Regions from separate parts of the Pantoea sp. GW821-FHT03E06 genome, predicted to be linked through region 1. Evidence: predicted binding sites of a transcription regulator. Region 1 holds the regulator's gene; the other holds the start of a gene.
The links. Region 1 encodes CRP, which controls carbon source genes, mostly activating them, when cyclic AMP is high. Its sites were predicted from a motif close to ATGTGANNNNNNTCACAT; they were not measured.
Positions count from the first base shown of each region.

Region 2: cdd (cytidine deaminase) is a predicted target of CRP. The motif match lies at 3,188-3,205, and genes of this name have one in related genera.

Region 1 covers NZ_JBWKUG010000001.1:3,830,542-3,835,407, forward strand. Annotated here, with positions in the region: gene AC07WB_RS17925 (hydrolase) at 1-403, shown strand, start outside; gene AC07WB_RS17930 (YheU family protein) at 400-618, shown strand; gene AC07WB_RS17935 (phosphoribulokinase) at 680-1,549, shown strand; gene AC07WB_RS17940 (OsmC family protein) at 1,630-2,034, opposite strand; gene crp (cAMP-activated global transcriptional regulator CRP) at 2,339-2,971, shown strand; gene AC07WB_RS17950 (YccS/YhfK family putative transporter) at 3,030-4,866, shown strand, end outside.
Region 2 covers NZ_JBWKUG010000001.1:2,752,210-2,757,075, forward strand. Annotated here, with positions in the region: gene metG (methionine--tRNA ligase) at 1-1,903, shown strand, start outside; gene AC07WB_RS12880 (CidA/LrgA family protein) at 2,066-2,449, shown strand; gene AC07WB_RS12885 (CidB/LrgB family autolysis modulator) at 2,442-3,134, shown strand; gene cdd (cytidine deaminase) at 3,259-4,155, shown strand; gene AC07WB_RS12895 (NAD-dependent malic enzyme) at 4,316-4,866, shown strand, end outside.

The sequences.
Region 1 (4,866 bases):
GCTGAAAAAGAACGCCACGCGCAAATTACATGCCTGGCCCGGCACGCTGCCGGTCGATCTCAGCCAGCTGCGCGCTTTTCGCCGTCTGCGTGAATTTGATGATGCAATAACCGCTCGCGCGCACGGTTTTGTTGATGCCAACGACTATTATCAACGTGCCAGCGCCATGCCGCTGCTGACCGGCGTACGCAAACCGCTGCTGATCATCCATGCACAAGACGATCCTTTTATGACCGATGCTGTGATCCCGCGCCCTGAGCAGCTGTCAGCCTCCATTCAATATCAACTGACGCAGCAAGGCGGTCACGTAGGTTTTGTGGGTGGCACCTTACTCAAACCGAAAATGTGGCTAGAACAGCGCGTGCCCGACTGGCTCTCAACTTATCTGGATGTGCAATTGTGATTATTCCGTGGCAAGAACTTGAAGCAGAAACGCTGGAAAACCTGATTGAAACGTTCGTGCTGCGCGAAGGCACCGATTACGGCGAGCAGGAACGAAGCCTGATGCAAAAAGTGGCCGACGTGCGCCGTCAGCTGGAGCGCGGCGACGTGGTGCTGGTATGGTCGGAGCTGCATGAATCCATCAACATCATGCCGAAGGGTGAATTTCGCGGCTGATGCACCCAGCGGCAATTCGTGGTAACAATGCTCATCGCCGGACTTCACAGGGAGCTCTGTTATGTCAGCCAGGCATCCAATTATTGCCGTCACTGGTTCCAGCGGCGCCGGAACCACTACCACCAGCCTCGCCTTCCGCAAGATTTTCCAGCAGCTGAATCTGCATGCGGCGGAAGTCGAAGGCGACAGTTTCCATCGCTACACGCGTCCAGAAATGGACATGGCGATCCGTAAGGCGCGCGACCTCGGTCGCCATATTAGCTATTTCGGCCCGGAAGCGAATGACTTCGGCCTGTTAGAGCAGACGTTCAAACACTACGGTAAAACCGGGCTGGGCGAATCGCGTAAATATCTGCATACCTATGATGAAGCGGTACCGTGGAATCAGGTTCCGGGCACCTTCACGCCGTGGCAACCGCTGCCGGAAAACACCGATGTGTTGTTCTATGAAGGCCTGCACGGCGGCGTTGTCACGCAGCAGCAGAATGTGGCAGAACATGTTGATCTGCTGGTTGGCGTGGTGCCGATTGTTAATCTCGAGTGGATTCAGAAGCTGGTGCGCGACACCGGCGAGCGCGGTCATTCACGCGAAGCGGTAATGGATTCAGTGGTGCGTTCGATGGAGGATTACATTAACTTCATTACGCCACAGTTCTCGCGCACGCACATTAACTTCCAGCGCGTGCCGACCGTCGATACCTCAAATCCGTTTGCCGCACGGGAAATCCCGTCATTGGATGAGAGCTTCGTGGTGATCCATTTCCGTGGCTTAGAAGGGATTGCGTTCCCCTATCTGCTGGCGATGATTCAGGGATCGTTTATCTCGCACATTAATACGCTGGTGGTACCCGGCGGGAAAATGGGATTAGCAATGGAGCTGATTATGCTGCCGCTGGTGCAACGACTGATTGAAGGGAAGCGGATTGAATAAGAGTGATAGGTCGCCATTAATGGCGACACTACGAAATGAGCGCGTTTTGTAGGGTGCGCATTAATGCGCACCTGGAAACATCAACGTTCGATCACTTCATAGCTATGGGTGATTTCCACGCCTTTGCCCAGCATGATCGCCACCGAGCAATATTTTTCCGCTGACAAATCAACCGCGCGGGAAACCGCCTTATCACTCAACGCTTTGCCGCTGACAATAAAATGCAGGTTGATGTGGGTAAAAATGCGCGGTGCTTCTTCGCGGCGTTCAGAGGTGAGTTTCACTTCGCAATCGGCCACATCGCTGCGCCCTTTTTGCAGAATCGAGACCACATCAATGGCGCTGCAACCCCCTGCTGCCATTAACACCATCTCCATTGGACTTGGCGCTTTATCACCGGAATTCCCGTCCATTAACACCTGATGTCCGGATGAGGATTCTCCGAGAAAGGTAAGACCTTCCACCCATTTCACTCGTGCCTGCATGATTCTTTCTCCTGAAGCGGCGGTTTTGCCGCCAGAGTACGCTTTCACCTGATAAACAGCAATCCAGACTATTCCCCCGTTTGCTGAAGCGAGACAACACAAGACAGCTCGCAAAAGCTGTGCTACAAACAGTGCTGAAAATATTTTCGTCGTTACAGACGAAGGCGGGAAGAATCAAAAGCGTAGCTTAAGAATGACCCGGAATAATTTTTCCATTACTGGAAACGCTCGACGATTAAACCGCCTGACAGGGAAAAAATGCCCCCTGTATTTTGGGCACGATTACAACAGAGGATAATAGCGAATGGTTCTCGGCAAACCGCAAACAGACCCTACACTCGAATGGTTCCTGTCCCATTGCCATATTCACAAATATCCGTCCAAAAGCACGCTCATCCATCAGGGTGAGAAAGCGGAAACGCTGTACTACATCGTGAAAGGTTCCGTAGCGGTACTGATTAAAGATGAAGAAGGCAAAGAGATGATTCTCTCCTACCTCAATCAGGGAGATTTCATCGGCGAACTCGGTCTTTTCGAAGAAGGCCAGGAACGTAGTGCCTGGGTGCGTGCGAAGTCTGCCTGTGAAGTGGCTGAAATTTCCTACAAAAAATTCCGTCAGCTGATTCAGGTAAACCCGGATATTTTAATGCGACTTTCGTCGCAAATGGCGCGTCGTCTGCAAGTGACATCAGAGAAAGTGGGCAACCTTGCTTTCCTTGACGTAACAGGACGTATCGCGCAAACGCTGCTTAATCTGGCTAAACAGCCAGATGCGATGACTCACCCAGACGGCATGCAAATTAAAATCACCCGTCAGGAAATTGGTCAGATCGTGGGCTGCTCACGCGAAACCGTGGGTCGTATCCTGAAAATGCTGGAAGATCAGAACCTGATCTCTGCACACGGTAAAACCATCGTCGTCTACGGCACCCGCTAATTTCTTCTCACCCACGGCGTGATGGCAACATCGCGCCGTTTCTATTTGCGATGAGCTGATGTGGCGCCGAATCATCTATCATCCTGAAGTTAACTATGCACTGCGGCAAACGCTGGTGCTGTGCCTGCCTGTGGCTCTCGGCTGGCTGTTTGGCGATCTGCAAAAAGGTCTGCTGTTCTCGCTAGTGCCTGCCTGCTGCAATATGGCGGGTCTTGATACGCCGCACAAACGCTTTTTCAAACGCTTGATTGTGGGTGGTTCGCTGTTTGCCACCGGCAGCTTCCTGATGCAAATTTTGACCGCTTACCAGATTCCGCTGCCGTTGATCCTGCTGGCGCTACCGCTGCTGATCGGCGTGACCGGCGAAATCGGCCCGCTGCATGCACGCCTGCTGCCCGCCACCTTAATCGCTGCTATCTTTACGCTCAGCCTGGTTGGGCGCATGCCGATATGGGTGCCGCCGCTGCTCTATATTGGCGGTACGCTGTGGTACGGCTTGTTCAACTGGTTCTGGTTCTGGCTGTGGAAAGAGCAGCCGATGCGTGAATCGCTCAGCCTGCTGTTTCGCGAGCTGGCGGATTATTGCGATGCCAAATACACCTTACTGACACAGCTGACCGATCCGGAAAAAGCGTTACCGCCGCTGCTGGCGCGCCAGCAGAAAGCGGTCGATCTCATCACTACCTGTTACCAGCAAATGCATATGCTGTCGGCCAGCCGCGATAACAGTCACAAGCGCCTGACGCGCGCCTTCCAGGTGGCGCTGGATTTGCAGGAACACATCTCGGTCAGCCTGCATCAGCCCGAAGAGGTACAGAAACTGGTGGAGGAGAGCCACGCTGAAGCGGTGATCCGCTGGAACGCCAAAATCATCTCCGCACGTTTGCGCGTGCTGGCTGATGCGATTCTCTATCATCAGCTGCCGGATCGTTTTCACATGGAGAAACAGCTGGGTGCGCTGGAGAAAATTGCCCGTCAGCATCCGGATAACCCGGTTGGCAACTTCTGCCTCTATCACTTCAGCCGCATCGCCCGCGTATTGCGCACGCAGAAGCCGCTTTACACGCGCGATCTCATGGCCGATCGTCAGCGCCGCTTACCGCTATTGCCAGCGTTGCGCAGCTATTTATCATTCAAATCTACCGCGTTACGCACCGCGGCCCGCTTCGCCGTAATGCTGATGTTTGGTAGCGCGCTGGCGCTGTTCTTCAACATTCCTAAACCCTACTGGATTCTGATGACCATCATGTTCGTCAGCCAGAACGGCTACAGCGCCACGCGCGTGCGTATTCAGCACCGTGCGCTGGGCACCTTTGCCGGTTTGCTGATTGCCGCCGCCTCGCTGCGGCTGGCGGTGCCGGAGTCGATCACTCTGCTATTTATGCTGGGCATCACGCTGGCGAGCTATCTGATCACGCGGAAATATTACGGCTGGTCGATGATTGGCTTCACCGTCACCGCGGTGTATTCACTGCAGCTGCTATCGCTCAACGGCGCGCAATTCTTGTTGCCGCGCATGATGGACACGCTAATGGGCTGTTTGATTGCTTTCGCCGGTATGATTTGGCTATGGCCACAGTGGCAAAGCGGGCTGCTGCGTAAAAATGCGCACGATGCGCTGGAAGCATATCAGGACGCACTGCGCTTGCTGCTCGGGCCGGAACAGGCGCCGGAGAAGCTGGCTTATCAGCGCATAAAGGTTAATCAGGCGCACAATGCGCTGTTCAACTCCCTGAACCAGGCGTCGAGCGAGCCCGGCTTCAACCTGCAATATTTGCAAGATATGCGCATGTGGGTGACGCACAGCCAGTTTATCGTTGAGCACATCAACGCCATGACGATTCTCGCGCGCGAGCACACCATGTTGACGTCGAAGCTGGCGGAACGGTATCTGC
Region 2 (4,866 bases), 1.1 Mb from region 1:
CCAGGTTCACTTCATCTGTGCTGACGATGCCCATGGCACGCCAATCATGCTGAAAGCGCAGCAGTTGGGTGTGGCACCAGAGCAGATGATTGCCGAAATGAAGCAAGAGCACGAGACCGATTTCGCCGGCTTCAACATCGGCTACGACAACTATCACTCGACGCACAGCGATGAGAACCGTCAGCTGTCCGAGCTGATTTATGGTCGTCTGAAAGAGAATGGTTTTATTAAGAACCGTACCATTTCGCAGCTGTACGATCCGGAGAAAGGCATGTTTCTGCCAGACCGTTTCGTCAAAGGCACCTGCCCGAAATGTAAATCACCGGATCAATATGGCGACAACTGCGAAGTGTGCAGCGCGACCTACAGCCCAACCGAGCTGATCGACCCGAAATCGGTGGTTTCTGGCGCTACGCCGGTGCTGCGTGATTCCGAACACTTCTTCTTCGATCTGCCGTCCTTCAGCGCCATGCTGCAGGCGTGGACGCGTTCAGGCGCGCTGCAGGAGCAGGTGGCGAATAAAATGCAGGAGTGGTTCGAATCGGGGTTACAGCAGTGGGATATCTCTCGCGATGCGCCTTACTTTGGCTTCGAAATTCCAGGCGCGCCGGGTAAATACTTCTACGTTTGGCTGGATGCGCCAATCGGCTACATGGGTTCATTTAAAAACCTGTGCGATAAGCGCGGCAATATCGATTTCGACGAGTTCTGGAAGAAAGATTCGACCACCGAGCTGTATCACTTTATCGGTAAAGATATCGTCTATTTCCACAGCCTGTTCTGGCCGGCAATGCTGGAAGGCAGCAACTTCCGCAAGCCAACCAACCTGTTCGTGCATGGTTATGTAACGGTAAACGGCGCGAAGATGTCGAAATCGCGCGGCACCTTTATTAAAGCCAGCACCTGGCTGCAGCATCTGGATGCCGACAGCCTGCGTTATTACTACGCGGCCAAGCTCTCCTCACGCATCGACGATATCGACCTGAATCTGGAAGATTTCGTGCAGCGCGTGAATGCGGATGTGGTGAACAAAGTGGTTAACCTGGCATCGCGTAACGCGGGCTTCCTGACCAAACGCTTTGGCGGCAAACTGGCGAGCGAGCTGGCCGATCCGGCGCTGTATCAGACCTTTGTTGATGCCTCTGAAAGGATTGGCGAAGCCTGGGCCAGCCGCGAATTTAACCGTGCGATTCGTGAAATCATGGCGCTGGCCGATCTGGCTAACCGCTATGTCGATGAGCAGGCGCCATGGGTGGTGGCGAAACAAGAAGGTCGTGATGCCGATCTGCAAGCCATCTGCTCAATGGGCATCAACCTGTTCCGCGTGCTGATGACCTGGCTGAAGCCGGTGCTGCCATCATTGAGTGAGCGTACTGAAGCCTTCCTGCAGAGCGAACTGAGCTGGGATGCGATTGCGCAACCGCTGCTCGATCACGACGTAGCACCGTTCAAAGCGCTGTATGGCCGTATCGAGATGAGCAAAGTTGAGGCGCTGGTTGAAGCCTCAAAAGAGGATGCGGCGGCGGCAAATAAGCCTGCAGCAACCGGGCCGCTGGCCGATGCGCCAATTGGTGACACCATCACCATTGATGATTTCGCCAAGGTCGATATGCGTGTGGCGCTGATTGAGAAAGCCGAGCTGGTGGAAGGCTCCGACAAGCTGCTGCGTCTGGAGCTGGATGTGGGCGGCGAGAAACGTCAGATTTTCTCTGGTATTCGCGCGGCGTATCCGGACCCTTCCGTGCTGGTTGGCAAAATGACCATCATCGTCGCCAACCTCGCGCCGCGTAAAATGCGCTTCGGTATTTCAGAAGGCATGGTGCTGTCAGCCGGTCCGGGCGGAAAAGACCTGTTCGTGCTGTCGGTCGATAGCGGCGCAGTACCGGGAATGCCGGTTAAGTAAGCTAACAAGCCGCCTTAGGGCGGCTTTTTTGTCACTGTTTATCCCTTAGCCTGCGCGTAGTAGGGTCGCCATTCATGGCGACCGGTACAGACATTCTTGTGATCGCTAGCACGCTAAGCGCTTAATGCGTATGATGAAGCGCTATGAAAACAGGAGCCTGACATGCCCTCCGTGCTATCTGCCTGCTGGCGCTATCTGCGCGCCTTCATCATTATTTATGCGGCGCTTTACGCCGGAATGGGGATATCTGCCCTGCTCCCAATCACTATTCCCGGTAGCATTATCGGCATGCTGCTGCTGTTCCTACTGCTGGCGCTGCAAATTCTGCCGGTTGACTGGGTCAAACCCGGCTGTCATTTGCTGATTCGCTACATGGCATTGCTGTTTGTTCCCATTAGCGTAGGCGTAATGGGTTATACCGACATTCTCACCGCCCAGTTTGGGCCGATTGTGGTGTCGTGCATGGTCAGCACTTTCCTGGTTTTGCTGATTGTCGGCCTGAGCGCAGAACGAATGCAGCGTCCGCGGGAGAAAAACCATGACTGATGCCTGGTGGTCGCTACCGCTGACCGTGATCGCCTATCTGCTGGCGCGCAAGCTGGCGGCGAAAATCAATATTTCCATCGTCAATCCCTTGCTGGTCGCGATGGCGATTGTCATTCCGCTCCTATTGATCACCCACATGCCCTATGCCCGCTATTTTGCTGGCAGCAGCCTGCTGAATCAGCTACTGCAACCCGCCGTGGTCGCGCTGGCCCTGCCGCTGTACGAGCAGATGCATCAAATTCGCGCACGCTGGAAAACCATTATCAGCGTGTGTTTCATTGGCAGCATTACAGCGATGGTGTCAGGCACTGCCATTGCCCTGTGGATGGGCGCGACGCCAGAAATCGCCGCCACTATCATGCCAAAATCGGTTACCACGCCGATTGCGATGGCTGTGTCTGCTTCATTACACGGTATTCCCGCGATTAGTGCGATCTGCGTGCTGATCGCCGGGGTGCTGGGCGCGGTATTTGGTCATATGTTGCTGAATCTGTTTAAGGTGAAGAGCAAATCCTCGCGAGGTTTGGCGATTGGTAACGCTTCGCATGCGTTAGGTACGGCGCGTGCTGCAGAGATCGATTATCAGGAAGGCGCATTCAGCTCTTTAGCGCTGGTGATCTGCGGCATCATTACGTCGTTACTGGCACCCTTTCTTTTTCCCCTGTTAATGCATTGGTTTGGCTAAAACTTGCGAGAGATCTCGCAAAGTTGAAACAACCCAATCAGCTTGCATTGTCAGAGCGACTTGGATCACATATAAAACGTCAGGCGGCGCATTGCCGCTAACGCGAAACTGAGGTCATCACATCATGCATCCACGATTCTCTACTGCTTTTTCTGCCCTGCCCGCAGCGCTACAAACGGCGATCCAGCCGCTGCTGGATGCGGCTGATTTCCATGGCGTATTGCGTCCTCAGGATATCGCGCAATTGAAACAGCTTACCGGTCTGGATGATGATGCGCTGGCGCTGGCACTGTTGCCGCTGGCAGCAAGTTGCGCTGTGGCTACCGTTTCGAATTTCAACGTCGGCGCCATTTCTCGCGGCGTTAGCGGCCATTGGTATTTCGGGGCCAATATGGAGTTCCTGCACGCGCCGCTGCAGCAGACGGTACATGCCGAGCAAAGTGCGATTACCCATGCCTGGCTACGCGGTGAAGAGAAATTAGCGGCAATTACCGTCAACTACACGCCGTGCGGCCATTGCCGCCAGTTCATGAATGAGCTTAATAGCGGCACCGCAATTCGCATTAGCTTGCCGGGACGCGCCGTGAGCACGCTCGGTGATTATCTGCCGGATGCGTTTGGCCCCGCTGATTTGAACATCACCGAACGTTTGTTAACGCCGGTCAATCATGGTTTTGCCGTAAAGGGTGATGCATTGCAACAAGCGGCCATTGAGGCCGCAAATCACAGTCACGCACCTTACAGCCAGAGCTACAGCGGCGTAGCACTTCGCAGCCAGAGTGGTAAAACCTTTACGGGCCGCTATGCGGAAAATGCCGCTTTTAACCCAAGCTTGCCACCGTTACAGGCCGCGTTGATTTTAATGAACATGAGCAATGAAGCGCTCGATACTATTCAGCAGGCCGTGCTGGCCGAATCTCAGGGCAGCACGCTAAGTCAGTCGGATGCCACACGCGCGACGCTGGCAGCCTTGGGATGTGAAGATTTCTCAATTACTTTAGTTTCGAAAACATCAGTTTAGTGATCCTTTTACCGCTTTTGTGACCTTCTGTTAACAAAAGCTGTACATCTGCAGGAATTTTCATAGGATCGGGCGCCAGACCCTCTTCACATCCAGATGGACTGGCGTTACCTTTTCTCGGCGATACGTCAGAAAACACTGCAACCGGAGCAAGCACTGCATGGAACTCGACTACGAAAGTAAACGTCCGCTGTATATTCCTTACGCGGGTCCGATCCTGCTGGAATTTCCGCTGTTGAACAAAGGCAGCGCCTTCAGCCTTGAAGAACGTAACGAATTTAACCTAAACGGTCTGCTGCCTGAAGCAGTTGAATCCATCGAAGAGCAGGCAGAACGAGCCTGGCGCCAGTTCCTGGATTTCAAAAACAATAACGACAAGCATGTTTACCTGCGCAACATCCAGGACACCAACGAAACCCTCTTCTACCGACTGCTCGATAATCATCTGGAAGAGATGATGCCGATTATCTACACCCCAACCGTCGGCGCCGCCTGTGAGCACTTCTCAGAAATCTACCGCCGCGCACGTGGTGTATTCATCTCTTATAACAACCGCGATCGCATTGAAGACATGCTGCAAAACGCCACCAAACAGAATGTGAAGGTGATTGTGGTGACCGATGGCGAGCGTATTCTTGGCCTCGGCGATCTGGGTATTGGCGGCATGGGCATCCCAATCGGTAAGCTGTCGCTGTATACCGCGTGCGGTGG